Regions from separate parts of the Lysinibacillus sp. A1 genome, predicted to be linked through region 1. Evidence: riboswitches for the same ligand, from Rfam matches in the RefSeq annotation. Region 1 holds a riboswitch; each other region holds the start of a gene.
What was found. A riboswitch is a leader RNA that binds a small molecule or an ion and turns the genes downstream of it on or off. The one in region 1 is predicted to bind thiamine pyrophosphate.

Region 2: another riboswitch for thiamine pyrophosphate. It lies ahead of thiC (phosphomethylpyrimidine synthase ThiC); the one in region 1 lies ahead of thiW (energy coupling factor transporter S component ThiW).
Region 3: another riboswitch for thiamine pyrophosphate. It lies ahead of thiT (energy-coupled thiamine transporter ThiT); the one in region 1 lies ahead of thiW (energy coupling factor transporter S component ThiW).

The regions. Positions count from the first base shown of each region.
Region 1 covers NZ_JSZM01000012.1:215,509-226,699, forward strand. The annotation lists gene PI85_RS10550 (hypothetical protein) at 1-1,261, shown strand, start outside; gene PI85_RS10555 (MoxR family ATPase) at 1,273-2,268, shown strand; gene PI85_RS10560 (DUF58 domain-containing protein) at 2,265-3,140, shown strand; gene PI85_RS10565 (BatA and WFA domain-containing protein) at 3,152-4,897, shown strand; gene PI85_RS10570 (VWA domain-containing protein) at 4,881-7,478, shown strand; gene thiW (energy coupling factor transporter S component ThiW) at 7,571-8,074, opposite strand; TPP riboswitch at 8,169-8,276, opposite strand; gene PI85_RS10580 (tetracycline resistance MFS efflux pump) at 8,336-9,532, opposite strand; gene PI85_RS10590 (PotD/PotF family extracellular solute-binding protein) at 10,033-11,106, opposite strand; gene PI85_RS10595 (ABC transporter permease) at 11,103-11,191, opposite strand, start outside.
Region 2 covers NZ_JSZM01000014.1:109,856-121,046, reverse strand. The annotation lists gene hutH (histidine ammonia-lyase) at 1-1,110, opposite strand, end outside; gene PI85_RS13455 (response regulator transcription factor) at 1,388-2,842, shown strand; gene PI85_RS13450 (catalase) at 3,149-4,654, shown strand; gene thiC (phosphomethylpyrimidine synthase ThiC) at 4,860-6,638, opposite strand; TPP riboswitch at 6,783-6,897, opposite strand; gene PI85_RS13440 (AEC family transporter) at 6,964-7,893, opposite strand; gene PI85_RS13435 (methyl-accepting chemotaxis protein) at 8,223-10,325, opposite strand; gene PI85_RS13430 (hypothetical protein) at 10,580-11,191, shown strand, end outside.
Region 3 covers NZ_JSZM01000023.1:78,000-89,190, reverse strand. The annotation lists gene PI85_RS18005 (carbonic anhydrase) at 1-192, shown strand, start outside; gene PI85_RS18000 (GNAT family N-acetyltransferase) at 264-851, opposite strand; gene PI85_RS17995 (polyphosphate kinase 2 family protein) at 1,026-1,835, opposite strand; gene PI85_RS17990 (hypothetical protein) at 2,036-2,749, shown strand; gene map (type I methionyl aminopeptidase) at 2,777-3,532, opposite strand; gene thiT (energy-coupled thiamine transporter ThiT) at 3,703-4,263, opposite strand; TPP riboswitch at 4,398-4,505, opposite strand; gene PI85_RS17975 (DUF4870 domain-containing protein) at 4,631-4,954, shown strand; gene PI85_RS25075 (hypothetical protein) at 5,007-5,132, shown strand; gene PI85_RS17970 (SbcC/MukB-like Walker B domain-containing protein) at 5,173-8,253, opposite strand; gene PI85_RS17965 (exonuclease SbcCD subunit D) at 8,250-9,407, opposite strand; gene PI85_RS17960 (SGNH/GDSL hydrolase family protein) at 9,531-10,442, opposite strand; gene PI85_RS17955 (aminopeptidase) at 10,474-11,191, opposite strand, start outside.

The DNA.
Region 1 (11,191 bases):
CCAAATTGCGTTGGCTGTCTTTGTTACGCTTCTGATTGCAACGATAGTTTACATCTGGTGGAGACGTGTCAAAGAGAAAGAAGCTTTGCATACATTGGATCATTATTTTTCACATAATGAGTTGGTGACTGCTTTATCATTGAAAGACGATCAGGACCCACTTGTTCAAGCATTATTATTAAAGGCGATACAGAATGTTGAACAGGCTTTCAGAAGCTTTAAGGCTCGGAAGAAAAGTTTGTTTCGACCAAAGGCGTTTATTGGATTATTTGGCACAGCTGTCGTCCTAGCAATCCTTTATATGTTCCCAGCAGCGACTCAAATTGAAGCGATAGAAGTTGAAAAAGAGCAAGCTGTAATCGACGATATGAAGAAGGAAGTTGCGGAGCTGGAGAAAAAAGCACAGACAAAAGAAGTAAAAGAGCAATTGCAAGAGCTTCAAAACACGCTGAAGGAAGCAGAAACAGCTGAAGAGGCATTGCGCGAAGTGGTGAAGAAGCAAAAGGAGCTTGCTCTTAAGGAGCAGCAATTAAAGGATAAGCAAAAGGCAAGTCAAGACGGTGCAACCGACGAAAAAGGCTTATCGAAAGCAGAAGTTGAACAATTGAAGGAACTTGCTCAAATGCAGCAAAATCTCACACAAAATGCAAATGCTACACAAACAGCTATGAGTAAACTTGGGAAACCAGCAAGTAATTCCTTACAAAATGCGATTGCTAGTGCTAATAATGCTGGCACTAACAATCAAAATAATAACCAACAACAAGGTGGTCAGCAGTCATCTGGGAATTCCCAGCCAAGCAATCAGCAAGGGCAGGCAAGCCAATCTGGTCAAAATAATGCTCAAAGTGGCTCCCAACAACAAAATGGTAATAATCAAGGCCAAGGCCAAGGACAGGGTCAAGGCCAAGGACAGGGTCAAGGCCAAGGACAGGGTCAAGGCCAAGGCCAAGGACAGGGTCAAGGCCAAGGACAAGGACAAGGCGCAGGCAGAGGTCAAGGTGGTCGTGATTTATTGACGACACCGAATCGTCTTGGTGGGTCAAACGAGACATCCGTGGATGGAGGAGCATTGGGAGATGGTTCCCATGTTTCTGAGCAACAGGGGAATGGTCCGATAAAAAAGGGTACCATTCGACCGTATGAAGAAGTAATTGGCTCCTATAAAGACAGCTATTTAGAAAGCTCAGAGCGTTTACAATTACCGAAGGATTTACAAAATGTCGTGCAATCTTATTTCACGTCAATTGAGTCGCAGTAGGAGGAAATGAAATGGCATTTACAGAGCAACAGTATGTAGAAATGAGTACAAAATTACAACAAGTAAAAGATGAAATCCATCGCTTTATTGTAGGGCAAGAGGATGCAATTGATTATACTATGTACGCTGTACTAGCAGATGGTCATGCATTATTAGAAGGTTTACCAGGCTTAGGGAAGACGATGTTAATCCGTACAATTTCTGAAGTTCTTGACTTGTCGTTTTCACGAATACAATTTACACCAGATCTTATGCCGGCTGATATAACAGGAACAAGTATGATTGAACGTACCCCAGATGGGAAGCAACAATTTACGTTTCAGCCAGGTCCGATTTTTAGTCAGATGGTGTTAGCGGATGAGATAAATCGTGCTACACCGAAGACTCAAAGTGCTTTGTTAGAAGCAATGGGAGAAAAAACGGTAACGATTTTGGGTGATACAAAAAAAATGACGAGACCATTTTTCGTGTTAGCGACGCAAAATCCTATTGAAATGGAAGGAACATATCCGTTACCAGAAGCACAGATGGACCGTTTCCTTTGTAAAATTCTTGTTTCCTATCCGGAAAAAAATGAACTAATGGAAATTATGAAACGTACGACAGGTGCTCAGGAAATTGGCTTACAAAAACTGATGAACACTGAGGCTCTAATAGAAGCACAGCAAATGGTGAAAGAAGTGCTGGTTGCTGATGAAATGCTTGAATTTGCCACTGATTTAGTGGTGGCAACGCACCCAGAAAGAGCTAATGCTCTGGACGAGGTCAAGCAATATGCCATGTATGGCAGTGGACCTCGTGGTTTGCAAAGTTTAATAAAATTAGCTAAAGCTAGAGCACTGATGAATGGGCGGTTTCATGTATCGGTAGCGGATATTAAATCTGTAGTAAAGCCTGTATTACGTCATCGGATGCTGTTGAACTATGAAGGGGAGGCTTCAGGAAAGACAGCAGATGATGTCATTGATGTTATTTTAGAAAAAGTTCAGCAAGGTGTTAGCAAGTGACAGCTAACTACTTATTCCCCGAAGACTGGTTAGCGAAAATCAGTCGTTTTCAAATAGCGACTGCCTCCAAACTACGCGGGCAGCATAAAGGCTCGCATCGTTCACAGCGCTTTGGGGCTTCCCTCGATTTTTCGGATTTTCGAGAATATCATTTAGGTGATGATGTACGACAAGTGGATTGGAACGTCTTTGCCCGAACGGATAAATACTTTATTAAAAGATTTTTAGATGAACAAGAAATGCGCGTACACATTTTACTTGATACCACAAAATCAATGGGGACAGATGCCAAGTGGATTTTTGCTCGTCAAATAGTGGCATCCCTTGGTTTTATGGTACTTGGTCGAGACGATCGTTTGTCTTTTTCATTTTTACAGGATGATGCGAAGCCACCGTTTCGTCGGAAGGGCGCTATGTATCGCCGAGCATTTTTACAAATAATTACAGATATAGAGGAAGCGAGTTATTCGAATCCTTTTGCGCAGGGTGCCTTAAAGGCTTTACCAAAAGACAGTACAGTGTTATTTATTGTGACAGATGGACTAGAGTCCATCGAGGAATGGGAGCAACTTTTAAAAAGGCTACCACGCTATGCTGGTGATGTCCGTATTTTACAAATTGTGACGCAAGAAGAGCTATCACCAAACTATTCGGGTGATGTTCGTCTTCTTGATCGTGAAACAGGTAATGAAGTCAATGTGACAATGTCCACTAAAGTTCTAGAAACCTATCACGCAAGACGTTTATTACATGAAGAAGAATTTGAAGCCATTTGTCGTCGTTTCGGCATTCGGAAATTACAATTGAAGGTGGAAGATGGTTTGCAACAGGCAATCTTTCAGCAATTATTAAAAGCACATTGGATTAGGTGAGGTGAGCCGTATTGGGCTTTAGTCAAATCATATTTAGCTGGACGGCCATCATCCCGGTCATTGTCCTACTCTATTATTTCTTTCGAAAAAAATATACAGTTCAGACGGTTTCTTCAACACTTTTCTGGTCTGAGATTATGCAGGAAACACGGGTATCTCCTTATTTAAAGCATTTGCAAAAGAATGCCCTACTGTATTTGCAGTTACTAGCATTGCTACTCCTTGTGTTGGCACTCATGAATCCCTATGTGAAAAAATCAACGATTGTTGGTGAGCAAACTATATTTATTGTTGATACTTCTGCGACAATGTTAGCTGGTAAGGGGCAATCTACCTTTGACACACATAAACAGGAAATGCTGACGCTTATAGATGAATTAAATGGGAGACCGGTCACGCTAATTACGACTGGTTCAGCTCCAAAAGCGATTTTACAGCAAGAGACAAATATTAAAGATATCGAAAAAGGTATTAAAGACTTACAAGTAACCTATGAAACGGCAGAAATGGATAAGGCGCTTGATGTGGCTCAAGCATTTGTTGGAGACACACCGACTTCAATCTATGTATTTACAGATACACTCGATAAAAAACAACTACCTATGAACAAGGACTCTGTTAAATGGCTGGTAAGAGGTGCTGCGAAGGACTTAACAAATATTGCTATTACTCGATTTGCTGCAACAACAGATGGACAGGCTACAATGGCGCTTGTGCAGCTTCATAATGATACAGACATTGAGCAAAAGGTCACACTAGCATTACTTAATGAAGAGGGTAAAGAGCTGGTAGCTGAGAATATCGCTGTGCCTCCAAAGGAAGAGATAACAAAAACCTTCAAGGAGTTACCTTTAGAAAAATCAATGACAGCAATCATTGATGTACGAGATGATTATGCAGTAGATAATCAACAAACAGTTTTACTACAAACAGCTACTTCAAAAATTGTGGTTGATCAGGGCATGCATCAATTGATTCAAAAAGGGTTTCAATCGGTAAGTACGGGTGTGAAAATCGTTCCGCCTTTACAAGTAGTAGACAATCAGGATGCCACGGTGATCACTAATCAAGCTGAATTGCTGGAAAAGATGGACAAACCTCTTGTGTTATTTGGCCGTGATGATGCCAAAAAAGTAGAGGTAAGTGGCATAGTAAGTACTAAAAGTGATGCTTTATTTGCTTTTAGCGAGCTCAAGGATGTTTATGTTAGCGCCTTGTATCCAGGATTTGCAAATTATCAAACTATCGCTACTGTTGGAGAACAGCCGTTTATACAGCGCTCTCCTAAAGGGGATATCGTCGTCTTAGCAGATATTGCAGATACGGATTGGCCACTACATCCATCATTCCCGTTATTCTTATGGAGTACTGAACAGCAGTTATCAGAATCCATTGATTCACTCGGTATTTTCACACCAAATGAACAAAGAGTAGTAGCTTTAGCGCAGGAAGACTGGAGTGTATATTCACAAGAAGATGAATTTCTTTCATTAGTTACGGATGGTATGCTAACTGCGCCAACAAAACCAGGCATCTATTTTGTGCGTTCTAATAATGAAGAAAAACATTTTATTGTACAATTGCAGGCGCAAGAACGTGTTATTGAACAAGGAACAAGCTATGCATTAGGGGATATTTCTGATAACGGAAAGGCTGAGATTTCGAAGGCTTCTTTTGTCCCTTGGCTAATTCTAATTATTTTAGTTTTACTTGTTTCAGAGTGGGAGGTGCAACGACGTCGTGGATTTACGAATTGATATGCCATTAATATTGTTGCTATTACTTCCATTGCTCATCTATTTTGGTTGGACCTATTGGCGAGAACGACAGCGACTAAAAAAGAGTCATGCTATCGTACTTATGATTCGCATGCTTGCGGTAGGCTGTTTAGTTTTCGCATTGGCAGGGCCGTATCTTTTATTACCTATAAAAGAAGAACAAATCGTGTATCTAATTGACCGCTCAGCTTCCATGAATGGGACTGAGGATGAGATGGTACAGTTTATACAGGATAGTTTACAATCGAAAAAAGACGAACAGCTTGCAGGGCTGTATTCATTCTCATCAACATTACAAACAGAAGCCATTTTGACTAAAACATTAAAGGAAGTACCAAAGTTTACGGAAATAAAGGCTACTGATCAAACGAATATAGAACAAAGCCTGCAACTTGCCACAGGTATTATAGATCCGAAAAAAGCAACACGCTTAGTGCTCTTAACAGACGGCAATGAGACAAAGGGCAATGCTTTAGATTTCGCCACGAAGTTTAAAGGCTCCAATATTAGTGTGGATGTTGTGCCCTTTAGTCAGCCTGTTGTGAATGATGTTTCATTAAAAAGCTTTGTGTCCCCACAAGTTGCCTATGTGGGTGAGCAACAACAACTGGTAACAGAAGTGCATGCAACTTCAGCTGGAAAGGGCGAGCTACTATTATATGAAAATGATGAACTGATTCATCGTGAGGCAGTTGAGCTAGCCGAAGGAACGAATATGTTTACCTATAAACATGCAGCGACTGGTGAAGGGCTGGTGAAATATGAAGCCGTTGTTCAAGTAGGACAAGACGCAATATTTGAAAACAATAAATTAACAAGTGTCACAATGGTACAAAGCGAACCACATTTACTCATTGTGAATGGCTATGAAACAGCTTCACCAATAGCGGAGGCACTCGGTCAGCAATCAATAGCCTATGATGTAAAATCACCTGAAGGCTTACCAAATGAACTCTCCAGTTATTTGCAATATAATGCCATTATTTTCGATAATGTGCCAGGACATTTAGTCGGTGAGGCGAAAATGAGTGTGATAGAGCAAGCAGTCAAAAACTTTGGTGTTGGTTTTGCAATGGTTGGTGGAGAAAATAGCTTTGGTTTAGGTGGTTATTTTAAAACGCCAATTGAAACATTATTACCTGTTGAAATGGAAATTAAGGGGAAAGAACAATTACCTTCATTAGGACTTGTCATTGTATTAGATCGCTCTGGTAGTATGTCAGGGTCCAAGCTAGAGCTTGCGAAGGAAGCGGCAGCACGTTCAGTTGAGATGCTACGTGATGAAGATACATTAGGATTTATAGCATTTGATGATCGGCCTTGGGAAATTATAGAGACTGGTCCTCTGAACAATAAAGAAGAGGCAGTGGATACCATTTTATCTGTTACACCAGGAGGCGGGACAGAAATCTATGGTTCACTTGCAAAAGCATATGAAAACCTAGCAGATATAAAACTGCAACGTAAGCATATTATTCTTTTAACAGATGGACAATCACAGCCAGGAAATTATGAAGATTTAATTGAACAAGGAAAAGATAGTGGAATAACTTTATCGACAGTGGCTATTGGTCAAGATGCGGATGCTAACTTATTGGAAGCTCTGAGTGAGATGGGAAGCGGACGTTTCTACAATGTTATCGATGAGCAAACTATTCCTTCCATTTTATCTCGTGAAACAGCTATGATTTCCCGTACGTACATTGAGGATAACCCATTCTATCCAATACTTTATAATGCAGGGGGATGGAATACACTATTTGCCAATGGGGTTCCACAAATGAATGCTTATATCGGAACAACCGCAAAGCAGGGTGCTACCGTCGTGGCTGAAAGCGAAAAAGAAGATCCGGTGTTAGCACAATGGCAATACGGTCTTGGCAAAACATTCGCATTCACTTCTGATTCAACAGGAAAGTGGTCAGGCGACTGGGCAAGATGGCAAAACTGGGGCACATTTTGGCAAACGCTTATTTCACAAATGCTCCCAAGTTATAATGATGTTGCCTATGATGTAAGAATAGAATCAGATGGGTCCTTTATGATTACAGATCCTACAAATGAAGCAGCCTTTTTAGATATTGTTGCGGTTAATGAAGCTGGTGAAGAGTTAGACACACAGCTTGAAACTATATCAGCCTCTCAGGTTCGTGCTGTAGTACAAGCTGACCCGGGATTAATCTTCTTCCGTATCGCTGATGAAAAGGAAACGATTTATCAGGCTGGATTAAGTGTTCCCTATAGTGCTGAGTATGAACTTCTTCCTGCTAATGATAAATTAATAGAAGAATTAACCGAACAAACTGGTGGTGCTGTTTTAAAAGAACCACAAGAAGTGTTCCGTGACTTTACAAAGCGAGGGGCGGATCGTCAAAACATTGCGACATGGCTTCTCCTTGCAGGTATGCTCCTATTCTTTATTGATATTACAATAAGACGCTTTGGCTGGAATTTCCTAACGAAGCCGAAGAAAAAGGGGCAACTTGTAGAAAATCCCCCCGTACAGGCAGAAGATACGAATGTAGCACAATTATTAAAGGGTATGAAAAAACGCCAATAATTTAGTTAGGTGAAAGCAGTGTGAATTATTTCGCACTGCTTTTTGTATATATGCATGGAGAGAAATCCTCTAAGTTATATCAACGACGTTCTTTAATAAAGAGAGCGGGAATTAAAATATTTTACTAGCTCCGTTTTCCGCAAACTGCTAGCTACTACAATACCTAAGATTGCTCCAATTGAACTTGATATTAAAAAGGCAGGCATGAAAAATAAGGCCGCTACGGATGTGCCCATAAGTATCTTTGCATAGGGTACTGCTACAAGTGATGCGAGAAGACCAGTGCCGATCACTTCACCCATACCGGCTAACCACATTTTACAGCTATATTTATAGGCAAGCCCTGCGCATAATGCACCAATAATACTACCAGGAATGGCTAACAGTGAACCTGTTCCTGTAAGGATACGAATGATAGCCGTCACAAAGGCCACTACAACTGTAGGTAAGGGTCCAAGTATAATGGCTCCTATTACGTTAATAGCGTGCTGTATAGGGTAGGCACGAGCAATCCCAGTTGGAATGGAGATGAACGTAGAGCCTGCAACGGCAATCGCTACTAATAAAGCCATAATTGTTAATTTTCGAATAGACATGATAGGTGCGCTCCTTTTCGTTTTAGCCACTAGGAAAATGAAAAAAGCCGCTTCCTTCAAACGACAGGAAGCGGCCTTGCTTATACACTGAAAATAGCAAGAAGCGCCACTTCCCTCCGCTAGCATGAACTAGATCAGGTTCGAAGGGTCCGTATATAACCATATACGTCTCAGCCTTTAAAAGACTCCCCTAGTGGTAAAAATTTTTCTATTTTTTAGAAGTGTAACATACTTGAATCAATAGTCAATAAGCTTTGATGATTAGTGTGAATCTGGATGCATAAGCTGTGGTGCCTTTTTCAATGTCCAAATCAGGGCAAGGAAGAAGCAGGCTAATAAGATAATGGCACCAAATATATAAGGACTATTCATATTCCAGTCAAATAAGAAACCAGCTAAAGCGGGTCCAATCATATTTCCAAGACTCATATAGGCATTGTTCAAGCCGGCTGCAAATCCTTGCTCTGTTTCAGCAAGTTTTGAGATGAGTGTATTAACAGCTGGACGAATTAACGTTGTTGCCGTTGAGAAGATGGTTGCTATAACTAATATTAGTGCAAAACCTGAAACAAATAATATTAAGAAAATAGCAACGGAGGCAATAAATAAATTGACCAAAACTACTTTCATTTCACCAAAGCGTTTAAAGAGTGGCGTTATGATAAACATCTGTACAATTACCCCAAATGCTCCACCAACAACTAGAATGGTAGCAATATCGCCAGGTGAGTAATTAAATTTTTCTGTCACAAATAGGGATAAGGTTGTTTGGAAGTTAGCAATCCCAAATGAGAATACCATCATAATAATTAACATAACAAAATAAGGCATATGTACAGAGCGAGCCATCTGTTTCACCAGATTATCTTGCTTTTGTCTATTTTGCGCAGTATTTGGCTTTGTAGATGGTAATAAAAAGTACGATAAAATAGACGCTAAAATGGCGGCAGCTCCCGCCATGAAAAATGGAAAATGTAAGCTAACCTTTGCGAGGAAACCACCAATTCCAGGGCCAATCATAAAGCCGAACGACATTGCAGCTCCTAACATACTCATTCCTTTTCCGCGTTCTTCATAAGTTGTCACGTCTGCTACAAAAGCCATAATAGGAGGTGCAACAAATGCAGAGCCAAGGCCACCTAAAAAGCGTGCCAAAAAGAGCATCCAAACATCTGTAGAGAGGCCAAAACCGATTTGTGCAAGTCCTGTTAGTATAAGACCGAAAATAATTAAATTTTTCCGCCCATACAGGTCAGAAAGATTCCCAGCAATTGGAGAAAATACGAATTGAGCCAAGGCGAACGTAGCAATAAGCATGCCTAGAACTTGTCCTGCTGCTCCAAATATTCTTAAATATTCCGGCATTACAGGAATAATAATTCCAATACTCCCCATTGCGATAAACATATTAAACATTAATATATACAAAGCCGCCTTATTGGACTTCTGCTGGGTCATCGAAAAACCCCCTTTATGTAATCAAATATAGTACAGTCTATCATAAAGAATTATAGCTGGCTAATAGTTGAGATTGCTGTAACTGATCCGATCGTTAGAATGGTTTTTCAGAAAAGTTTTTTTCTCAGAAAACTTCACAATGGAATATCATCTAATTGATTAATAAACATGAATAGTTAGGGGGAAGTGAGAGCGTATAGACTTTTGCCTAGAAGCAATTTTTGTTGAAATGAAATAGCGTGATAAAAGTGAATAATATTGTTTAGATGAAGCTATGATGAGCAGATGTAATGGCACGTAGAATACATGGTCTTTTCATGGATAAAGAAGTGCAAATGATTGTTAGCAATTTAAACATAGACAAAGGGATTATAGGAGAGGGGGCTGTGAAGATGATCTACCACAGGCTACTAGTAGAATTGCTTTTTGAATATAGTCAAACAACTGAATGCTTACAGAAAAAGAGCGATTTGGTTTCTAGACCAAATCGCTCTTATAAATTATCGAATACTCATTTTAAATTCTAAAAACAGTTCATTATATTTACCTAAGTAATCTGGGCCTAAGTTTTTGTAGACCTCTAATGTATCACGTTGCTCTTCAGAAGGGTAATAGCGTTCATCAGCAACTACTTCTGGGTCCATTAAGTCCATCGCAGCGATATTAGGCGTCGAATAGCCAACATAATCGGCATTTTGAGCACCAGATTCAGCACTTAGCATAAAATTGATAAAGGCATGTGCACCATCAATATTTTTTGAGGTTTTTGGAATAACCATATTATCGAACCATAAATTGGAACCCTCTTCAGGAACAGCAAAGTCCAACTCTTCATTTTCAGACATCATGTCCGCTGCCTGACCAGACCAAGTGAGGGCCACTGTTGCTTCATTATTGATCATTAATGGCGTAATTTCATCCCCAATGATCGCTTTTACGTTTGGCGCAAGTGTAATCAGCTTGTCAGTTGCTTCACGCAGTTCATCGTTATCCAATGAATTCAAGGAGTGTCCAAGACTATTTAAACCCATCCCAATCACTTCGCGGGCACCGTCTACTAAAAATACTTTTCTTTTTAGTGAAGGGTCCCATAAGTCATCCCAGGAGGAGAAATCTAAGTTCCCAACTAGCTTTGGGTTATAAACAATTCCTACTGTTCCCCAGAAATAAGGAACTGAATATTGATTGTTATCATCGAATGGTAAATCTAAAAAGTATGGATCAATATTTTTTAAATTCGGGATTTTCGCTTTGTCTAAAGGAATCAATAAATTATCTTCCTTCATTTTTTCAATCATATACTCAGAAGGGACAGCAATATCGTACGCTGTACCACCTTGCTGTATTTTAGTCATCATAGCTTCATTGGAGTCAAATGTTTCGTAAATGACATGAATACCTGTTTCTTTTTCAAACTCTTTCAATAGATCAGGATCAATATACTCTCCCCAGTTAAAGATGGTTAAAGTGTCTTTTCCACTCTTACCTCCACCAGCACTTAAGGCATCAGCAGCATAAAATAAAAGGGCAGAAACAACAAGTATAGCGATGGTCGCTTGAATTAATGACTTCATTGTTGTCCCTCCGTTCTTTTACTTGTGCGACTTGTAATGAAGTAATAGCCAACCACAACGATAACTGTTACAAAGAATACTAAAC
Region 2 (11,191 bases), on a different contig from region 1:
AAATGGCGGTAACCCTTCATTTAATTGAGGATTCACCATTCGCTCTGTACGGCGCTCTGAAATATTAGCCCATTCACTTACCCCAATTTTTAAAAAGTCCATCGCTAATGCAATTGGCTGACCATGAAAATGGCCACCTGATAGTACTTCACCGCTTTCTAAAACAATCGGATTATCGGTCGTAGCGTTCATTTCCGTTTGTACTCGGTTCTCCGCGTAAAAGAAAGACTGCCAGGAAGCACCGTGCACTTGTGGAATACAGCGCAGAGAATATGCATCCTGCATACGAATTTCTCCTTGCTTTGTCACTCGCTTACTTCCCTCAAGCCACCTACGAATACGACCGCCAACAAGCTCTAACTCTGGATGTGGTCTTACTGCTAAAAGTGCTGGGTCAAACGCAGATGTTATACCCTTCAATGCTTCTAGTGTTAAACTAGCAGCCATATCCGCCGCTAGCCCAATTCGTTCAGCCTCATTAACGGTTAAGACACCGATACCCGTCATAGCCTGTGTACCGTTTACAAGTGCCAGCCCCTCTTTAGCTTGTAGTCGAACAGGTGATAATCCCGCTTGCTGTAACGCCTCACTACCACTCATCACTTCTCCATTAAACTCAGCCTTACCTTCTCCCACTAGGACTAAAGCTAAATGTGATAATGGCGCTAAATCTCCACTTGCTCCAACCGACCCTTGTGACGGGACAATTGGGTGTACGCCTTTATTAATAAAATCTAATAAAAGCTGTACCGTTTCCTCACGAATTCCTGAAAATCCACGAGCTAAGGCATTTGCACGTAAAACCATCATGGCACGTACAACATCAGTAGGAAACGGCTGGCCTACACCTGTTGCATCCGATCGTAATAAATTCAGTTGTAATAGCCCAATATCGTCTTCCTCAATTTTTATATTGCTTAGTTTTCCAAAGCCTGTATTCACACCATAAATCGTTTGCCCCTCTGCTAAGCGCTTTTCGATCCGTTCCCTACTTAAACGAATACGCTCTATACTATCTGCAGCAAGTGCAACTGTTGCATGCCCTTTAACGATTTCCTCAATTTGTTGTCTTGTTAATGTATGGCCATCAAGCTCGATGATCGACTTCACATGACATCCCCCTATTCCCTTTAAGGCTTATGTAAAATTCATTTTAACGTAATCAATAACACATCCGCATTCAACTACTTTTAAGCGTTTTCATTATAAACGAGTGTCCTGCTGAATAATGGTCAATTACTCTATTTCCATTGTACTAACTACTTTTTTCAGAATATAGAGAATTTTAAAAGAGAAAACATGATTTTTTTCAGATTCCTATGTTATTTTTAATAATATAATCGTATTTTTATATGAAACTAGAATATTTTAAGCGAGGTTAGATGTTATGAAGCTATTATTAATCGATCGAGACCCCACTGAACTAGCAGGCATTAAGTGGTTTTTACATACCTATTTTCCAGGCGATGTTTTCATTGATATGTGCACGACTATGTCAGATGTACCTCAATGCATCCGTCAATTTGAACCGGATGCCATACTGTTAAATATCGACTTGATCCCTAATAATCGCTTAACTTCTCTTTATCGAGATCTACAAAAACTTGCAGGTGCTATTTTAGCTGTAACAACAGAACCCTTATTTAAAAACGCATTAAAAGCCATTGATTTACAGGTAGCCCATCTGTTTGTAAAGCCCATTGATTTAGAAGTATTAAAGCAAAAACTGACAGGCATTTCCTTGCGCTCACCACAAATTACAGATACTGCGCAAGAGGCTGCAAATGAATCATTTTATAATCATTTATTTTTGGATACGAAATCAAACTCTATTGAAACTGGCATTCACTTTACAATAATTGAACCTGAGCACACTGAGACCTATAACAAGCTTTACAATTGGCTTCAACCGACATCGATTCACTTCCATATGAAAACCTATCCATTATCGAATAGAATCGTCTGCCTTTTTCAAACGCAAGACATAAAGCTGGTAGAGAAGGATGTACGTACTCTTATGAAGGAATGGCGTTTGTTTAGCAATAGTTCTTTAAATATTGGGATATATGATGGACCGACTACAAGCATTAAAAATATGTATACATTAACAAAGCGTGCACTTCATCAAAGTTTTTACGAAGGATTCGGGCATATTTTTTACGCAAGTAAACAATTTGAAATACAGCCCTTCGATCCATTACTAACACCAGAAGAACAACAATTATTAATAAGTAGCCTGGAGGAGGGTAATCTCGAAGCCGTAAAAACATTTTTATATCGACTTTCTAATGAAGGCATCTATTATGAGCAGGATGACCTACGCATCCATCTAACAAGTGTGTTAGCACAAATTCGGCGCTTTATGTTGAAATATAAACTACACGAAAAAGCAGTCATTGAACAAAACTACCGTCAGCTATTTCATTTAATTATTGAGCATCCTATTTTTTATACGATTCTCAATGGTATTATTTCTTTCACTCAGAGATTAATAGAGCTAGCCCGTGATGCACGCATGGAGAAAAGAGCCGATTATGTTGAGCTCGCTTTAGAAATTATTGATCAGCAATTTAAAGATAGTTCCTTGTCTCTTCCCTTTGTCGCCCGTAAGCTTGGCATCAGCCCCAATTATTTAAGTACAATTTTTTCGAAGAAACAAGGCTTGCCATTTAAGCGCTATATACAGCAAGTTAGAATTCAAAACGCTATTAAGATGCTAGTAGAAACAGATTTTGCAATTAGTGAGATTGCTCATTTAAACGGTTTTGATGACCCGAATTATTTTATTAAAATATTTAAACAACAAATCGGTATGACCCCTCATCGATACCGAAAAAACTAAAAAGAACGTTGTAGATAATTTTCAATTAGTCGTTTTCATTTTCAATAAAGGCTTGTGTTATGGGTATTAACTCTTATACTTTTTTCATTTGCAGTATAAATACTGTTTATATATAGTTTATTTAACAACAAATTTAGGACGATAATTAAGTATAAATAAGCTCTTTGCTGCATATATTTATATTTTATATCTTACTATAAAAATTCTTTAACGATAATTATTATAATGTACTAGCAATTCTATTTTATATTTGTTATAGTTATAGACGAAGAGTTTGACTTACATTATTTTCAGGAGGTAACTAATATGACAAACGCAAATGATCGTAGCCGTCGTTTTACAACAGCAGGTGGTGCTCCAGTAGTAAGTAACCATGACTCTATGTCAGCAGGTCCACGCGGCCCTCTATTACTTCAAGATGTATGGCTAGTTGAAAAACTAGCAAACTTCAATCGTGAAGTAATCCCTGAACGTCGTATGCATGCGAAAGGTTCAGGTGCATTTGGTACTTTTACTGTAACGCACGATATAACTCAATATACAAAAGCTAAAATCTTCTCGGAAGTGGGCAAGAAAACTGATATGTTCGCACGATTCTCCACAGTTGCTGGTGAGCGTGGTGCAGCAGATGCTGAGCGTGATATCCGCGGCTTTGCCCTTAAGTTCTATACTGAAGAAGGCAACTGGGATTTAGTAGGAAACAATACACCAGTATTTTTCTTCCGTGATCCACTACACTTTACAGATTTAAACCACGTGGTCAAACGTGATCCACGTACAAATATGAAAAACGCTAATTCTAACTGGGATTTCTGGACGCTATTACCAGAAGCACTTCACCAAGTTACAATTGTAATGTCCGACCGTGGTATCCCAACTGGTTACCGTAATATGCACGGATTTGGTTCGCACACATATAGCTTTATCAATGCTGATAATGAGCGTGTTTGGGTTAAATTCCACTTCCGTACAGAACAAGGCATTAAAAATTTAACAGGTGATGAAGCAACTGAGGTAATCGGTCAAGACCGTGAGTCTTCACAACGTGATTTATATGAAGCCATCGAAAAAGGCGATTTCCCTAAATGGAAAATGTATATTCAGGTTATGACAGAGGAGCAAGCTCGTGAGCTACCATACAACCCATTCGATTTAACAAAAGTATGGTATAAAAAAGATTTCCCATTAATTCCTGTAGGTGAGTTTGAGTTAAATAAAAACCCGGACAACTACTTTGCAGAAGTGGAACAAGCTGCCTTTGCACCATCTAACATCGTCCCTGGTATTAGCTTCTCACCAGATAAAATGTTACAAGGTCGTATCTTTGCCTATGCGGATGCACAACGCTACCGTTTAGGTGTAAACCACTATATGCTTCCTGTTAACGCACCAAAGTGTCCATTCCGTACTTTCCACCGAGATGGCTCTATGCGTTTTGACGGCAACCTTGGATCAACACTAGGCTATGAACCAAATAGCTATGGTGAATGGGAACATAATTTAGACCATAAAGAGCCTGAGTTACGCATTGATGGTCATGCAGGAATTCATGATTTCCGTGAAGACGATAGTAATTACTTCGAGCAACCAGGTAAACTTTTCCGCCTAATGACTGCGGAAGAACAACAACGTCTATTTGAAAATACGGCTAATGATATGGCTTCTGTTGAGGAATTCATCAAACGCCGTCACATTCTTCACTGCTATTTAGCTGATCCAGCATATGGTGAAGGTGTCGCAAAAGCAATGGGTCTTTCATTAGAAGGTATGGATCTTACAAATCCATACGTAAAACAACCAACAAACGTTTAATATTCCACTTATTATTGATATCCAAATCCAACTTTTCTCCATGTGAATGTATAATTCACATGGAGCTTTTTTGTATTCGTCTAGGTTTAAGCGTTCATTTCTATTTGCAAAGGCATATATTCCTTTTTTTCATCTCCCTATTAAGTTATGAAACCAACATAAAAAAGGCTCGTGTCTAGAAATAAACACAAGCCTTGCATTATTATTATTGGTAGATTTGACTACCTGCCTTTTTAAACTCCGCTGACTTTTCCCTCATACCTTCATGGATGGCTTCTGTTGTATTTAAATCCTTTTCCTTAGCATAATTACGAATATCCTGAGAAATTCTCATGCTACAAAATTTAGGCCCGCACATTGAACAAAAATGAGCCGTTTTGGCTCCTTCAGCTGGCAATGTTTCATCATGATATTCTACTGCACGCTCTGGATCAAGAGAAAGGTTAAATTGATCGCGCCAGCGGAACTCAAAACGCGCTTTGGACAGTGCATCATCCCGTTGCTGTGCACCTGGGTGGCCCTTTGCTAAATCTGCAGCATGTGCAGCAATTTTATAAGTAATAACCCCTACTCGAACATCCTCCCGATTAGGTAAACCTAAATGTTCCTTCGGTGTCACGTAGCAGAGCATAGCTGTACCAAACCAACCAATCATTGCTGCTCCAATAGCAGATGTAATATGGTCATAACCTGGCGCAATATCTGTTGTCAATGGACCTAATGTATAGAAGGGAGCTTCCTTACAAACCTCTAATTGCTTGTCCATATTTTCTTTAATCAAATGCATGGGAACATGACCTGGACCCTCCACCATTACTTGAACATCATGCTTCCATGCGATTTCCGTTAATTCACCTAATGTTTCCAGCTCCGCGAATTGTGCTTCATCGTTAGCATCCGCGATTGACCCTGGGCGTAAGCCATCTCCTAATGAGAAGGCTACATCATAAGCTTTCATAATTTCGCATATTTCCTCAAAATGAGTATAGAGGAAGTTCTCTTGATGATGGTATAAGCACCACTGCGCCATAATGGATCCACCCCGAGACACAATTCCCGTTACACGGCTTGCCGTAAGAGGAACATAACGTAAAAGGACACCTGCATGAATAGTGAAATAATCTACCCCTTGCTCCGCTTGTTCAATAAGCGTATCACGGTACACCTCCCACGTTAAATCCTCAGCGACACCATTCACTTTTTCTAATGCCTGATAAATTGGTACTGTCCCAACGGGTACTGCAGCATTTCGAATAATCCATTCTCTCGTTGTATGAATATGCTTGCCAGTTGATAGATCCATAATATTATCAGCACCCCAGCGTGTAGCCCATGTCATTTTTTCGACCTCCTCTGCAATCGAGGATGATACAGCTGAATTTCCAATGTTCGCATTAATTTTCACATGGAAGTTACGACCGATAATCATTGGCTCTGCCTCTGGATGATTAATATTGGAAGGCATAATAGCTCGGCCTGCTGCAATCTCTGAACGTACGAAATCTGGGTCCATATTTTCGCGTATCGCTACAAATTCCATCTCAGGTGTAATAATTCCTTTTCGAGCATAATGAAGCTGTGTGACATTTCCATCCTTTTTTGCACGTAAAGGCTTTCTCACCAATTCCGGAAAGACGTTTTCATGGATACGCGGATCATCAGCGCGACGGAAACCATTATCCTCCGGTTTAATCGTACGCCCTCCGTATTCCTCAACATCCCCTCGCTCTTGTATCCAAGTACTTCGTAAAGCAGGTAAGCCCTTTGTAATATCCACACGAAAGGCCGGATCTGTATATGGGCCACTCGTATCATACACCCGAATGGGGGCATTTTCTTCATCTCCAAAGCTACCAGTCGTCGGACTTAATGCAATTTCACGCATTGGTACTAAAATATCTGGACGAGATCCTTCCACATAAACCTTTTTACTTCCTTCAAAGTTAGACATAATCGTAATGTTCTTTTCACTAATTGCTGACATGAGCTACTTCTCTCCCTTAAATGTATTTTAAGCAAGGACCGAATCTAGCTCACCCAACAATCAATACAATAAATAAAGGCCGAATCCAAAATAATAATTGGATCCGGCCATGAATGTAAAGGGTCTATTGATTGCACGTAATAGGCAATAGCTTCTTAACTTTCCCACGCTGGTATGAGCCAGATCAGGTCCAAAGGGTCAAGAAACCTCTATGCGTTTCCCTCTCAGCCTGACTCATCAGACTCCCCTAGTTAATACTATTCAGTTTGATGCTAGTGTAGCAGATATTGCTAAGAGATGGAAGATATCATTAAAATATTTTCTATTAGGTAAACAATACATCCGCAATATAAATCACAATCGTGACCGTTATACAACTCACAATGGTTGAGAATAAAACAGTTTGAGCAGCTGTTGCGGACTCTACATCATATTCTAATGCTAGACTTGAACTGTTGCGGGATGTGGGAAAAGCACTCGCTATAAATAATGATTGTGCCACAACCCCATCTAAACCTAGCGCATAGATAATGACTAAAGCCACGGCTGGTCCGATAAATAATCGTGTGAAGCAGCTGACGAATACTGTTTTATTAAACATCGTTTTGATCTCCAGCTGAGACAATTGGGCTCCTAGCGTGATTAATGCAACGGCAATAAAACCATCTGCTACATGGTCTATTGGTATTTTAATAAACTGCGGAATGCCAATATCAAAATAATTCATGGCCACTCCGATTATTAGAGCGTGAATAATAGGCATTTTTATAAAATCCTTAAAAATCGTCATGCCCGATTTAGTAGAGGAAATTAAATTATATAAACCATACGTATATGTTGTCATGTTTTGAAAGATAACGAGTATAACCTGGATGGCTACACCGATAGGTTGAGTGGCAAAAATCATTTGAGCTACCGGAATCCCATAGTTCCCAGAGTTAATGAGTACTACACTATTTTTAAAAACAGCCGCCTCAGTTTTGGCGAGGCCAAGCCCTTTCGCTAAAAAGTGACTAAGCAGCATTTGACTCCCGATAAAAAGTACAACAAACAATCCGACTTCTCCTAGAACAGACAGCTTTATATTCGTCTCATATAAATTAATAAATACAGCGGCTGGCATAAAACAATATGTAATAAGCTGTGATAATGCTTTTAAATTAAAGCGAAATTTCTTTTGTAGAATAGCACCTAGTACAAGTAATACTAAAATAGGTGCGACAATTTGAAAGAAAATCATTCCAAGATACACCATATTGATGTCCCTCCTCCCTTTTAATAGTAGTGTCGATCATGCACTAGGTCAATGCCACTTACTTTCATAATTAAAACCGTTGACTTCCACTACGGACGGGGCGCGCCTTGTTCATATGGTTGAAAAGATTCAAAAAATCAAATCAATGAAAGAGAACAATGTACACAATGTAAGAATCACCTAAACTCATTCATTTAGGACTGTGTATGATTGGGCAGCAAAGAACTATTTTTAATGAAGGATAAATAAAAAGGGAATCGAGCATGATCTTCTCGATTCCTTTTATCAAAAAGTCTGAGCTACCTTTAGATTCTAGGTGGCCTTTTTCTTTACGCAAGCTTAAATCTATTAACAACCTCTTGCAGTTCATTAGAGATATCATTCATATTTTGCATAGACTCTGCCACTTTTTGCAATTCAGCTTGTTGGTCCATTGCAGAGGCACTTACTTGCTCAGCAGAGGCCGCTGTTTCCTCTGAGATTGCCGAAATACTTTGAATGGACATAATCGCTTGATTTTTATGCTCTAACATAGTAGACAACTGTGTCATTAGTTCACTAATAGAAGTTGCAATTGCACGTGACAAATCACTATTATCTTTAAAGGCCAATTGCGTGCTTTGTACGGACTCATTTTGAGATTGCATTAAGTCTGCATTTGATGCAATGACTGCAACTGTTTGCTGAGAATTTTCTAAAATACTTTCTACCGTGCTTTTAATAATTTCTGTTTCAGTTTTTGATTGCTCTGCCAATTTTCTTACTTCTTCCGCCACGACGGCAAAACCTTTTCCATGCTCACCAGCTCGTGCAGCCTCAATACTTGCATTTAAAGCTAATAGATTAGTTTGCTCCGTAATGCTTTGAATGGAGGCAATAATTTGATTAATATTGGCAATATTAGAAGCTAGCGATTCCATTTGCTGCTGAATACGGCCGTTCATCTCATTCGTCTCTATATTATGTTCATGTAAACTTTGAACCTCTTGCATGCCTTTTTCTGTTGTCACATTTGTCTTGTGAGATAAATCGTCCATTTCATTCGAAAGTGCAGTAATGGCGTCTATTTGTTCCGATAAATCCATCATACGATAGTTCGTTTCTTCAGTATCTTCTGATTGCTTCGATGCACCCTGTGCAATTTCATTAATGGCTACTGATACCTCTTGACTAGAGGACACGATTTCAGTAAACGCCTCATGGACCTGATTAGAAGATTGGTTCAATAGAGTCGTGGAGTTTAACACGGCTTTAATAGCACTATTAGTTTTTTCCAACATATTATTATAGGCCAGTGCGACTGCCCCAATTTCATCTTGTTTAATATATTTCTCCTCTACTTTTTGTGTTAAATCTCCTGCTGCTGCTGTTTCAATTGAAGCACGTAAAAACTTGAGCGGCTTTAACTGTTTGTAAATAAATAGTACACTTGCAGCAGTCATCAGGGCTACCATTATAATGGATGCAATAATCGTATATACAAATACATGGTTATATGTTTCTAAAATTTTTGATTCAGCTAATACGATTTGAACGGTCCAAGTTTCGTCAATGTCCTCTAAAATCATTGGAGCAAACACATTATAAGCTTTATCCTTTAGTTCATTAGACTCTATGTACATACTTGTTAGCTCGCCGTTTTCCATTGTCTTACTTATGCTTGTCCAAGCAGAGTCATCTTGCATATTTTGACCGTCCAGCTCTTTACCGAAACTGTTAGCTGTTAGTACACCGTTATTTGTAATAATTGCTGCATAGCCGCCTTCCGGAGCAACAGACATTGTCAGCTCATTTAAATAATCTATCGACACATCCGCCGTCAATACACCAAAAAACTTCCCTGAAGCATTGACTAATGGTACAGAAATTGTGGTCATTAGTACGGTTTGACCGTTTACACTATAGTCATAGGGCTCCGTTAAAACAGTCCGTCCCTCTTCTTTTGGTACCCAGTACCATTGGGATACATTTTTATCATCTACACCTTCAATAAGAGTGGTCGTTATTTCATTCCCATTTTTACTTAAGTATGGCCCAAAACGTTTTTTGGAATCTACCAATGTAGCCTCATCATTTGGGTTTACAATAAGAGAATTCTGTTCAAAGATAGCTCCTACCCCTAATAAATCATCATTATTGGCTAAATTATTTTCCATGATGTCTAAAACACCTTTGGTAGATAGCGTCTTATTCTTCTCCATACTTTCAACGATCCGTTTCGTTGTTTGTAATGTTGTATTGGCTTTTTTAAAGCGCTCGCTCATAATCGCCGCTGATGATTCAGCCGTTTGCAATGTTCCATACTCTGCATCTTTAACACTTTGCTTTTTTATAATAATCCCCGTTGTCACTGTATAGGATAAAAATAATACTAGAAACAATCCTATTATTAGGGAAGATAGTTTCAATGCAATTCCTCTTGATTTCTTCATCACAAACACCCCCACTTTTATAAATAATCATAATGGATGGAAGGTCGTATCTCAATAAAATATTTAGCGAATAAAGTAGAAATTTACATAATTATAGATAAAAATACAGGCATATTAATAGATTTTCCTTATATATTTCAAAGTACTTATGACTCATTCGAGTTGCACCAATTAGTAAAACATACACTTAAAATACTAAATTATAGTAAAATATGGTATATTATTTATTAGATAAAATGATTGGAGTGACTTGCATGACAAATAAAGCGCTATCAACATTAATAGCCACGGCGATGACAGCGACACTAGTATTACCAGTGTCTACTGCACAAGCCTCTTCTTCCCTAAATCAATCAAGCTTATATGAAGCACAGTTTCAAGTTGCAGCAACAAAAAAAGTGGTCGGCAATGCCGTAACGATTAAAAACATTACAAATGATACGGTCATTACATCAAACGGTACATTTAGAATCCACAATGATTTAAAGCCCCTTTTTGATCATTCAAACAAAACAGCATTAACGAATGCATCGGCCACCATTGTCGTAAAAAACAAGCAAATTATTGATGTGACATCATTAACATTAAATAAAGCTGGTACGAGCAAAAAATCAGTATATTTTGATGGGGGTGACGCTCATGTTTCTGGTGATGTTACTGTGAACGCAGATTATGTAAACATACAAGACATTACAATTGATGGTCAGCTAATCATTACAAACAGAGTAAAAAAAGCTATTACACTTGATGACGTTTCTGTGAGCGATACGATTACACTAAAACCACTAATTATAAAGAAGAATGACTGGCTGTATGTTACGCTAAGAGATATGAAATCATCTACTATCAATGTAGCACGTACGAAG
Region 3 (11,191 bases), on a different contig from region 1:
ATGCTGGAGTATTCTGGTTTTGATTTAAAAGAATTTTTACGTGGTTTTGGTGATGTAGCGACAAGTGTTAAGAAAAGTGTCGACACGATTCGAAATCACCCATTAATGGTAAAAGACGTTCCTGTACATGGTTTAATTATTGACCCAAATACAGGTCATCTAGATTTAATTGAAAACGGTAACCATCAATAGTTATTCTAACTTGATTTATAGCAAATCAATAAACAAGTGCCTTTCCATCAAATAGCAAGGCACTTGTTTATTTATTCATCCTCTAAACGGGCATACATATAATGATCGACCCAATGACCATTTATATACAGAAGCTTTCTTAAAAGACCTTCCTGTTGAAAGCCTGCCTTCTCTAAGACACGCATAGAGGGATTATTTTGGGTAGATACATATGCCTCTACTCGATGTAGCCCAATTTGATCGAATGCAAACCGGACTACCATGTTCACTGCCTCAGTGACAATTCCCTTACCTACGTAAATTTCATCCATAGCATATCCCACAAATGCACTTGAATAGGGTAATCGTTTTACAGCATATAGTGCAATATGTCCTATTAGATTATTAGTACCATGCTCAAAAATACCAAAAGTAAATTCTCGCTTTGAATCCATTAAATATAAACTTTCTTGAATTTTTTTATATTGCGCGTCGATTGTATAGTATTCAGGTCTTTGTAAAGGCTCATATGTTGACCAAAAGTATTTATTGCGGCTTACGAGACCTGTTAAACTTCGTGCATCATTTTCTTGGAATGTGCGGATGTAGCATTTTTCCCCCTTTATTGTTACCACATTCCCACCCTTTTTTCTTAATAAATTCCAAATTTTAAGCACCATTTCTCCACACTAGCCTTCCAATCAATATCGATAAAAATTTATACTACCTTCTCAACCATCGGAAATGAAGGGGGTTACCCCTAGTTTTACCTTATTGTATGTAAAAAAAGATGCTGCTACAACTAAAACAGCTCATGTCTTCATGTCATAGCACCATCATTCACATTTTATTTTTTACTTCTTTTTCTCATGTAATAGGTCCAGGCTAGATGACTCAGCATCCTCTAAATGCGCCTTGTCTAATACATTAGTTAAATGAAGTCCACGTTTCAGTGCCTCTCGTTCAATATGTGCAAGCGTTTCTTGTAGCACCTGCACACGCGCATATTTTTTATCGTTTCCAGCTACTAAAACCCACGGTGCATTTTTCTTATCGGTCTTTTCAAACATTTCATTGGCAGCCTCCACATATTGCGGTGACTTTTCTCGATTACGCCAATCTTCATCTGTCAGCTTCCAAGATTTGTATGGATTTTGTTCTCGTTCCTTAAAACGTTTTAATTGCTCTTCATCTGAAACATGAAGCCAGAACTTAATAATTATGTAGTCTCCCGCAGTTAGAATCTTTTCAAAATTATTAATTTCCTCATAAGCACGAGACCATTCATCCTTCGTCGCGAATCCTTCAATTCGTTCTACTAATACACGACCATACCATGAACGATCGAAGACAGCGATTTGCCCGTGCTGAGGTAGCTTTCTCCAGAACCGCTGTAAATAGTTATAGCGTAATTCATGTGGCTGTGGAGCTGAAATTGGATGGACGACATAGCCACGTGGATCGACACGTTCAATTAAACGTTTTATCGCTCCTCCTTTACCAGCTGCATCCATACCTTCAAACACTAAAATTAAACCTATTTTATTTTTCAATAAAAATTGTTGGGCATTTAACATTTCATATTGGAGTACTTGTAATTTCTTTTTATACATCTTTTTATCTAGTTCAATAGATAGGTCTAAATTTTTTATGTTTTGCGTCATAAAGCTTCACTCCTTTAATCTGGATATATTCTTATTGTACTAAAGAAATAAATGGATGCCTATTGAGATGGTAAATTGTAGATAGTATTAGCAAAACAACACGATACATTGATGGACATTTCCGTTATAATAAATTGAGTGACGGTACTATACTTATTTGTCTTTTCCCTATACAATCTAACACGAAGGGAGAGGAAAGCATGCCTCGGTTTTTATTGATGACAATTTCTTATATTGTCTCACTCATCCTAACCTTTTCATCCTTTTTCATGAAACTTAACGGTCAATCATTTTTAGAAATTTCTAATCGTTTTTCGGTGGTATTTGCACCTGTTGATGGAAGTCATATAATTTGGATTGTCATTTATTTATTGATCGGTTATTGGTTAGTGATGAACATCAAAAAGACATCTATGAAACAGTCTGCGCTCTTTAGTTGCATAAATATTTTACAAGCATTAACGATATACGTATGGCATCATGAATTATTTATTGTTTCTCTCGGCATTACCTTACTCTTAGTCTTGTATTTATTTATGTTGTACAATACGTATCCACTTCATGACAAATCACTGTCGGGTCGTATTCCTTTCGCCATTTATTTTGCATGGATGACATTTATTTTTATCACAAATATTAGCTTTACGTTAACAGCTTATGGTTGGAACGGTTTTGGTCTAAGTACTCCTCTTTGGGCAGTTATTTTACTGACCTTAGGTGGAGCCATTGCGCTACTTATCCGCTTTCATCACTTTGATATCATGTATCCAAGTGTTTTTATATGGGCTTATATAGGAATCGCTTTACATAATGGTTTTGATGAGCTACTCGTAACAACTGCTGCGTTATTTCTATGTGGTGTACTCTTAGTTGGTATTTTATTCATTAAAAAAAATCCTGCCTACCAAAAATAATTTGGTGTGCAGGATTTTTTTGTAATCCTATTCTTCGTCTAATGAAGTAAGGATAATTGGTTTATCTTTTGTAACAATTACTGAATGTTCAATTTGAGCAACAAGAGACTTATCAGGTGTAATGAATGTCCAACCATCACCAGCTTCTACAATATGCTCTGCTTTTGCTGAGATAAATGGCTCGACTGCAAGAACCATACCTTCTTTCATAATCGTAGAGTCCCATGCATCATAATAATTTAAAATGTGATTGGGCTCATCATGTAAAGAACGACCTAAACCATGGCCTGTTAAATTCATAATCACTGTTAAGCCATTAGCATTCGCTTCGCGCTCTACAGCTTTACCGATTTGATTTAATTTAGAGCCAGCCTTTACCTTTGTCATAGCACGATCAAAAGCATCTTTGGCAACACGACATAGTTTTTCTTTGTCTTCATAGCCATCACCAACTACAAATGAAATACCCGTGTCCGCAAAGTAGCCATCTAAAGAGCCTGAAACATCGATATTGACGATATCTCCCTCCTGAATAACACGTTTTCCTGGGATACCATGTGCTACTTCCTCGTTGACACTAATACAAGTATATCCTGGGAAGTCATATTCTCCTTTTGGTCCTGAAATGGCACCTGCCTCAGCAAACATTCGACCAGCAATTTCATCTAGTTCAAGTGTTGTGACACCTGGTTTTGTAGCAGCCTTCATCGCTTCACGAATCTCTGCACAAATGCGTCCAATTTTTTTAAAAGCTTCAATTTCTTCTTGCGTTTTTACAATCATGTATAACGTCCCTTTCATCTAATATCTACTCTTTAATATAACATAACTTTTTACGCGTATAACGCTAAACGCTTTAAATATTGTATGCCTGCCTTCTTGGCAAAGTGCTAAAAGCGTTATTCTCTTACGACTACATAAAAAACCCCTTCACCAATATGAAGGGGGTGGCATTACGCTTTACGTTGCATTAGCTGTGGAGCCGCTGTGAATAATAACGCTCCCACAATGGCTGTTAATACTGTTGCGGGCAGCATATAGGTACCATTATAAATTATCGAGTAGATCCACGCATTTTGATCGCCGGCATACTCTGCAAAAAATACCGCGCCAGCAGTAGTGTGCGCTGCATATCGCAAGAAGCCTGCAAATACCGTACCTACAATAATATAAAACGCCATTTTTGTTTTGTTTATTTGACTTGCTGCTTCCAGTAAAGGTCTGCGTACAATGGCTGCTAACCCTACAACTGTGAAAGCAACACCGTAATCTAATAAACCTTGAAGCCAGTGTACTATATAAGCTCCAAACATGGTTTGCATCACACCTACAAGCAAGCCTGTTATTAGGCCAGCTACTAGACCCCAGCGAAATGCAATTAACATAATTGGTACCATGACAAGACTAACAGAGCCACCTTGTGCCCATACTTTAAAGGAGACCTGATCAAGCACAAGGCCAATCGCTGCAAATATTGCAATCTCCACTAGCATTAATAGTCTTTTTTTGTCCATACATATTCTCTCCTTTGTTCCGATGTAGGATACAAGAGCAGGAATAGAAATGCGCTGATTTGATTCTCTCTGACACCTTTTTATTCTTAAGAATGAAAAAACGATGTCAGGACAGAGCCTCACATCGTAAAAGTGTCGGTTTCTATCCACATCCCTACGCAAGTGTTAGCTTACAGGTTCAAAGAGTCAAGGCATTACGTGCCCAGTCTCAGCTGACATCATCAGCTCCCCTTGTGGTCGTTACATCTGAATTTAATTTGAACACTTTCATTGTACGCAAAGCAAGGAATGATTACAACCTCTTCCATACTTAATTTTGAAACTTTACTGTTTTCCATGCGTAAATATTAAAAAAGGAGGTACAACTATGGAGAACCAAAAAATTTTATCTGCCTTTAGTTATCTCAGTATTTTCTTTGCTCCTTTCATCGTACCATTAATTGTTTACTTCGTTACGAAAGATGCTGACATTAAAAGACATTCTATTCGCGCATTAGTGTCCCATCTAATTCCTTTTGTATTTGGGATCTTATTTTTCATTGTTTTTGTCTTTTCTACATTTAGTTTAGACCCTACTTCAAGTAATAGTACAGTCATGATCATTTGGTTCATTTCGTTCGCCATTTACGGAATTGTCTCGCTCGGAATTGTTATATGGAATATTATTCAAGCCGTTCGAGTTATCCGCTAATGTTTCATTTTTAAAATAAACAGGTAGAAGTAATTAAAAAGGAGCTGTGTTTTTGATGAAAGTATCAAAAGTAGTGAAAACCGCTGTTAAATTAGCGCCTATTGTTATACCAATCGTAAAAAAAGTAATGGCAGCAAAAAAAGGGACAACTTCTACAGTCAGTTCTCGAAAAAAATAAAAGGAGGGCGTATTTCCTTAAACCGGAAATACACCTTCCTTTATTTTATTTCAAAATGTGTTTGACTATGTCCATTCAATGTTTTTTCGACATGTAAAACGGCTGGCATCGCTGATTTTAATTCAGGTACATGAGAGATGACACCAATCATTCGTCCAGAATCTTGTAAATCAATTAATGTGTCTATTGCTTTATTTAATGATTCCTCGTCGAGCGAGCCAAAGCCCTCATCGATAAACATTGTTTCAATATGAATATTGCCTTGGAAGCTTTGAATAACATCTGCCATTCCTAGAGCAAGGCTTAATGATGCATTGAACTTTTCACCACCGGATAACGTTTTAACATCTCGTAATTGATCTGTGTAAGCATCATATACATCAAGCCCAAGTCCACTTTGCTTTGCATGCTTTTCAAGCCTGTCTGAACGTCTAAGCTCAAATTGACCATTAGACAAATGATAAAGACGAATATTAGCTGCCTCTGTAATTTGATCTAAATAATTAATTTGAATATATCGTTCAAAGGACAGTTTTTTCGAATTTTGCCCATTTAATAAGCCATACAGCTCCTTCACTCGACCTGCCTCACTCTCAAGTAAACGAAGCTCTCTCTCTGTTTCTTCTACTTTGTTGATGAAGCTTTGACATGATTTCGCAAATCCATCTATTTGTTGAAGTTGTTTAAAGGCATCCTCATAGGCGATTCGGAGATTTTCCACAGTTGCCTCCATCTGGGCTAAATCTTGCTCCTCTTTCCCTTGAAGATGTTTTTCTCCTTCTGAAATTTGAATTTGTAACGTATGAACATGTAACGTGTAATCATTGCATGCCTTCCGAAGTTCCTCTAATTGAGTGGCACTTCTTTTCGCAGTTGCATAGTCTCCGTAGTTCACAAAGCCTGCTTCCTGCATGCTTATTGAAAACTGCTCACGCTTGTCATTCATTTTGAGCTTTAATTCTTCAAAATTCTTTTTGGCGATTTCCACCGCTAGTTTTGCATTACTGGCAGCTTCCTTCGCGGCATGTAAATCTTGCTGGCTTTCCTGCCATAATTTTTGTAAATCCATTTTCTGTTTACTAACATCGGTAAGTGTTTGTTTTAATTGCTGTAAGGTTGGAATAGTTGTTGGCATTTGCTTATGCTGTTCTTCTACAATTGCCTGCAGTCTTGTCCAGCCTTTCATCTGTTCAGTTAAATATTCCTCAAGTTTGACTTGTTTATGTTGCAAATGCTCTATTGCTAAACGCTGTTCCTTCTGGTTAATCCTTGTTTGAGCTAACTGTTGATTGATAATCTTTAAGCTAGTAATCTCTTGTTCCATTTTTTCTAAGGAAGCTATTATTTGTGCTTGATCCTGTTGCTTCATCGCGTATGCTTCTAATTGTGTCAGTGCCTCTTGCTGAAGCTGTTGTGCGGATGTTAAAAATGCCTCTTTTTCCAAATATAAACGCTCATCTGAAGAAGCTTTTCTCCTTAACGTTTCCACCTGAGCAAGCTCAACAATTTCCAATTGCTCACTATGTGTTTGTTGATGAGTCGTACTCCCACAAACCGGACAAGGTTGCCCTTCTTTAAGCTCCTGAGCTAAAATGCTTGCTTGGCTTGTCAGCCAGCGTTGCTCTAATTGTAGAAGCTCCTGTCTACTGGCCTGATAATGAGCTTTAGTAGCGATAACATCCCGTTTCGCTATCTCTACCGTTTTTGTATATTTCTCCACCTGCATAAGCAAAGCTACTTGCTCCCGCAGTTTTGGTAGTTGCTCTAAATAACCTTCATATGGTTCCAATTGTTTTTCAAAGTACTCAATTGATTGTGAAAGCTCCTCTAATTGCACGCTTTCTTTATCGATTAGCGCCAGGTTATCCGCTGCCCCTTGTTTAGCCGTTTCAACATATTGCTCAGCAATTTGCAGTTGCTGTACATTGCTGTCATAAGCCTCGAACTTAGGAAGCAATGCTTGGAGCTGCATTTCCTGCTGCAAAAGCTTTTGACGTTCTGACTCTTTTGCCTCTTCCGCTTCATATTTTCCTTGGGCTCTTTGTAAAAGCTCCTTGGTTTGTAATTGACTACTGTTCGCTTGTTGATAGGCTTGTTCTTTTAAATTTTGTTCCGCTCGTAAATCCAAACATTGTTGCTCAAGTAGTAGTAAACGCTCCGCTTGTTCTGCTAAAGCTATCTCCCGTTCCTTTGCACGGTAGTTGTCTTGCTCATTTAATAGCAGTTCTAGTCGTTCTTGACGTTTGGACTGCTCCTCAAATTGTTCATTAAGCGTTTTAGCTAAACGGTAAAACTCCTGTTCTTTTTGATGATGATTATAGGCTTCCTCATACTGTCGCTGTTCATCTTCAAAACATTTTCTATAATAAGTAAGCTCCTCTTCCAGTGCTTGCTTTAGCTGAAACATATTTTCCGTATTATTAGCAATTTGTGTGAACAAAGGAGAGGAACGATGTGGAAGTGCACCAACAATTTGACCAAGTAAATGTTCTTTTAATTGCTTGGCATGTTCAAGATCACTTTCTGCCTCTTTTCGTTTCGCATCAAGCAGTTTTGTCATAACACCAAAGCGATCTGTTTTGAAGATTTTTCGTAATATGACCTCTTTGTTTGTAGAATCCGACGTTAATAATTTGCGGAATTCACCTTGAGGTAGCATCACAATTTGGCTAAATTGATCCTTTGTCAGACCAATAATATCCTGAATCTTTTTATCGACTTCCAGTGTTTGCTGCTTTTCAACAATGTTATAATCGAGCTTTCCCTCTTTTACTTCCGCTAACTCCACCTTTTTACCAGTAGCTGTTTTATTTTTTTCCTTTATATGCCCAGGCTGACGTAAAATCTGATAGATTCTTCCATGCATTTCAAAAATAAGTTCTACTGCTGTATATACATCATCATCAGCAAAGCCACTTCGCAGTAAAGCCGTATCCTGACGATCCTCACCACTGCCTGACCCATAAAGTGCATAACAAATCGCATCAAAAATCGTCGTTTTCCCTGCACCGGTTTTGCCAGAGATGGCGAACAAACGATGTTCCCCTAATTGTTCAAAATCAATTATTTCCGTATTTTTATAAGGACCGAACGCCGTAATCGTTAACTTTAATGGCTTCATTTTACTGTTTCTCGCTCCTTATCTAATAATTCCTGTAGCATTTCCGTAAACAGACGCTCGGTATCTTCATCTGGTTGAATTCCAATTATATCTGTAAAGAAAGAGCGGAATAGATCGATATCTTCTAGCTTTTCTGCTTCTACTACTTGAAGCTCACTTGGTTTCTCTTGTCGTAAAATCTTACGTTCAACATGCATGGCATGTGGAAAAACGGTACGAATACGTTCCATTGGCGAAGACACGGACGTAGCATCCGTCAATCGAACAAATACATAATCATCACTTGGTGGAAGCATTAATAAATCCTCCAACTGCCCTTCCACTACACGTAAATCTCGTCTTGGCATGAACTTCCTTTTAGTTACAGTACAATCCCCATGCTCATCTAGATCGACGATTAAAAAGCCTTTTTCATGTAGATGCTCAGACAATGAGTATTTTAATGGTGAACCAGCATAGCGAATTGTTTCATTTAAGACAAAATGTGCCTTATGTAAATGTCCGAGTGCTGTATAATGAAATGGTTTAAATAAAGCAGCATTCACACAATCTGAACCCCCAATAGAAAGCGGACGCTCTGAGTCACTAGTATTGGCTTCTTCCTCACCGTATTTGGTCACAAAGGCATGTCCAACAAATATATTGCGTTTATTTGTATCCATACCTGCTGTTATATGTTCAATAATTTTCTGCATCGCATCATGGTGAGAACGAATGGTCTCCTCTTCAAAAATACTGCGAATAGTGGCAGGCTCTGCAAATGGTACAAGATGAAAATGCACCTCTCCATATGGATCATTGATAATAATGGGTGCATGATCTTTCGTAAACTGCCCCTTAATATATAAACCACTATCACGCATCAAACGACTACCAAAGTTTAATCTGCCTGCACTGTCATGATTCCCTGCAACGGCTAAAACAGGAATCCTCTTCTCTAAAACTATTTTTGCTAATATATCATTTAGTAAATTCACTGCCTCAATAGGGGGCATGGAACGATCGTATAGATCACCTGCTATAATAATTACATCTGGTTTTTCTTCATCGATAGCTTGTATAAATTGTTGTAAGATATATTGTTGATCCTCTGTCATATAGACGCCTTGAACGAGCTTTCCTAAATGCCAATCTGCTGTATGAAATATTTTCATTCCTGTACCTCCTGTCCTTTTATTATTTTATCATGGCTTGTAACGGATTGTTTTTTCCTTTGTTTGGGGAATTTAGTACACACAAAAAAAAGCATCCTCTAAGATGCCTTTACTCATCATTATTTATCTCTTTTCCAACTTCCCCATAAAAGCTGTATAGCCGTGAAATCCCTGAATAGAACGTATGTTTTCAACAGACTGGGAGGTTGTTACCTTTTGTTGTTTAGGCTGTGTGGAAGTTCGCTCTTTTAAAATTTCTTCAAATGACAGAGGATTGGGTTGCGGTAATTGTGATGAAGCAATATTTAAGGCATCACTACCACTATATGCCTTTAAAAATGCATTGGCCATTTGGCGATAGCCTTCCATATTTGGATGGACATCTGCATAGTTTGGTAAGTAGTTAGTGGCATTTAATCCAAAGCTGTCATACACATTTACATAAACAGCTCCGGCTAGCTCTGCCTGTTGCTGTAAAATCGTATTTAATTTCACAAGCTGTGCATTTGTTCCTTCTTTTTGAGTGAGATGAACAGCTGGATAGGCAAAATAATAGCCTATAACATATACCTGAGCCTTTGGCGCAAGTACTCCCAATTCATTTAAGATAGCTTCCATATTTTTTCTCACTATATTTAAGGCGTAATCTGCTTGGAGTTGAGAAAAAGTTAATGTTCCAGCCGTTGGATTTAGCCGGACAAGGCTTAATAAATCATTGGCACCTGCCGAAACAGTCACTAAAGTGGCATTGGCTAATAAATCTCTTGCTTCCTCAGTTTTAATCCTTTCTAAAACATTAGCTGTTGTAAAGCCAGGAAAAGCTAGTTCCTTTGTATAAAATTTTAATTGATCCATTGCCTGTAATCTCATAGCAATTAAATCACTATATCCAGCATCAATTTGTTGAAAAGGGGTTTGACCAGCAGCTAGGGAATCCCCAATCGCTACATAGCTTTCGGTTTGAGCAAAAGCAGATGAACCCCAGCATGTCATTACTAAAATAATCATCCCGATTAAACTACCTAAGTGCTTCATCTGCTCTCCCCCATTCTCGATTGGAACTAAGTTAGAAAGCCCAACTACCTTTGCGGAATATCGGCTCTACTGTTCCATCTGGTAAAATACCATCAATGTCCATTTCACCATTACCAATCATAAAGTCTTCATGTGTGACAGAAATATTTGCCCCTAATGCTTCTAGTTGACCGTTTTCTAAGTCTCTACCGCCCTCTAAGCAAGTCGGGTATGCTTCTCCAATTGCTAAATGGTTTGAAGCATTTTCATCGAACAATGTATTGAAGTATAAAATCTCTGATGCTGAAATGGGTGATTCATGCGGAACAAGTGCTACTTCACCTAAATAACTAGAACCTTCATCTACTTGAATAAGCTCTTGTAATAAATCTTGACCTACTTCAGCTTCCGCCTTCATAATCTTTCCTTCTTTAAATGTTAATTTAAAGCCATCAATGATATTGCCTTGATATACTAAAGGCTTTGAATTACTAACATAACCGTCTACACCTTGCTTCATTGGAAGTGTATATACTTCTTCTGTTGGCATATTGGCAATAAAAACATTGCCTTCAGGCGTTTTACTGCCGCCAGTTAGCCATTTATGCTGTGGAGCTAAAGCAATTGTTAAATCTGTTCCTGGTGCAGTATAGTGTAGCTTCGCATACTTTTTATTATTTAATAGTTCTGCACGAGATTCTAAATTCGTTACATGCTGATGCCAATTGTCAACTGCATTTCCTTCTCCGATATGAACTGTTTTAAAGATA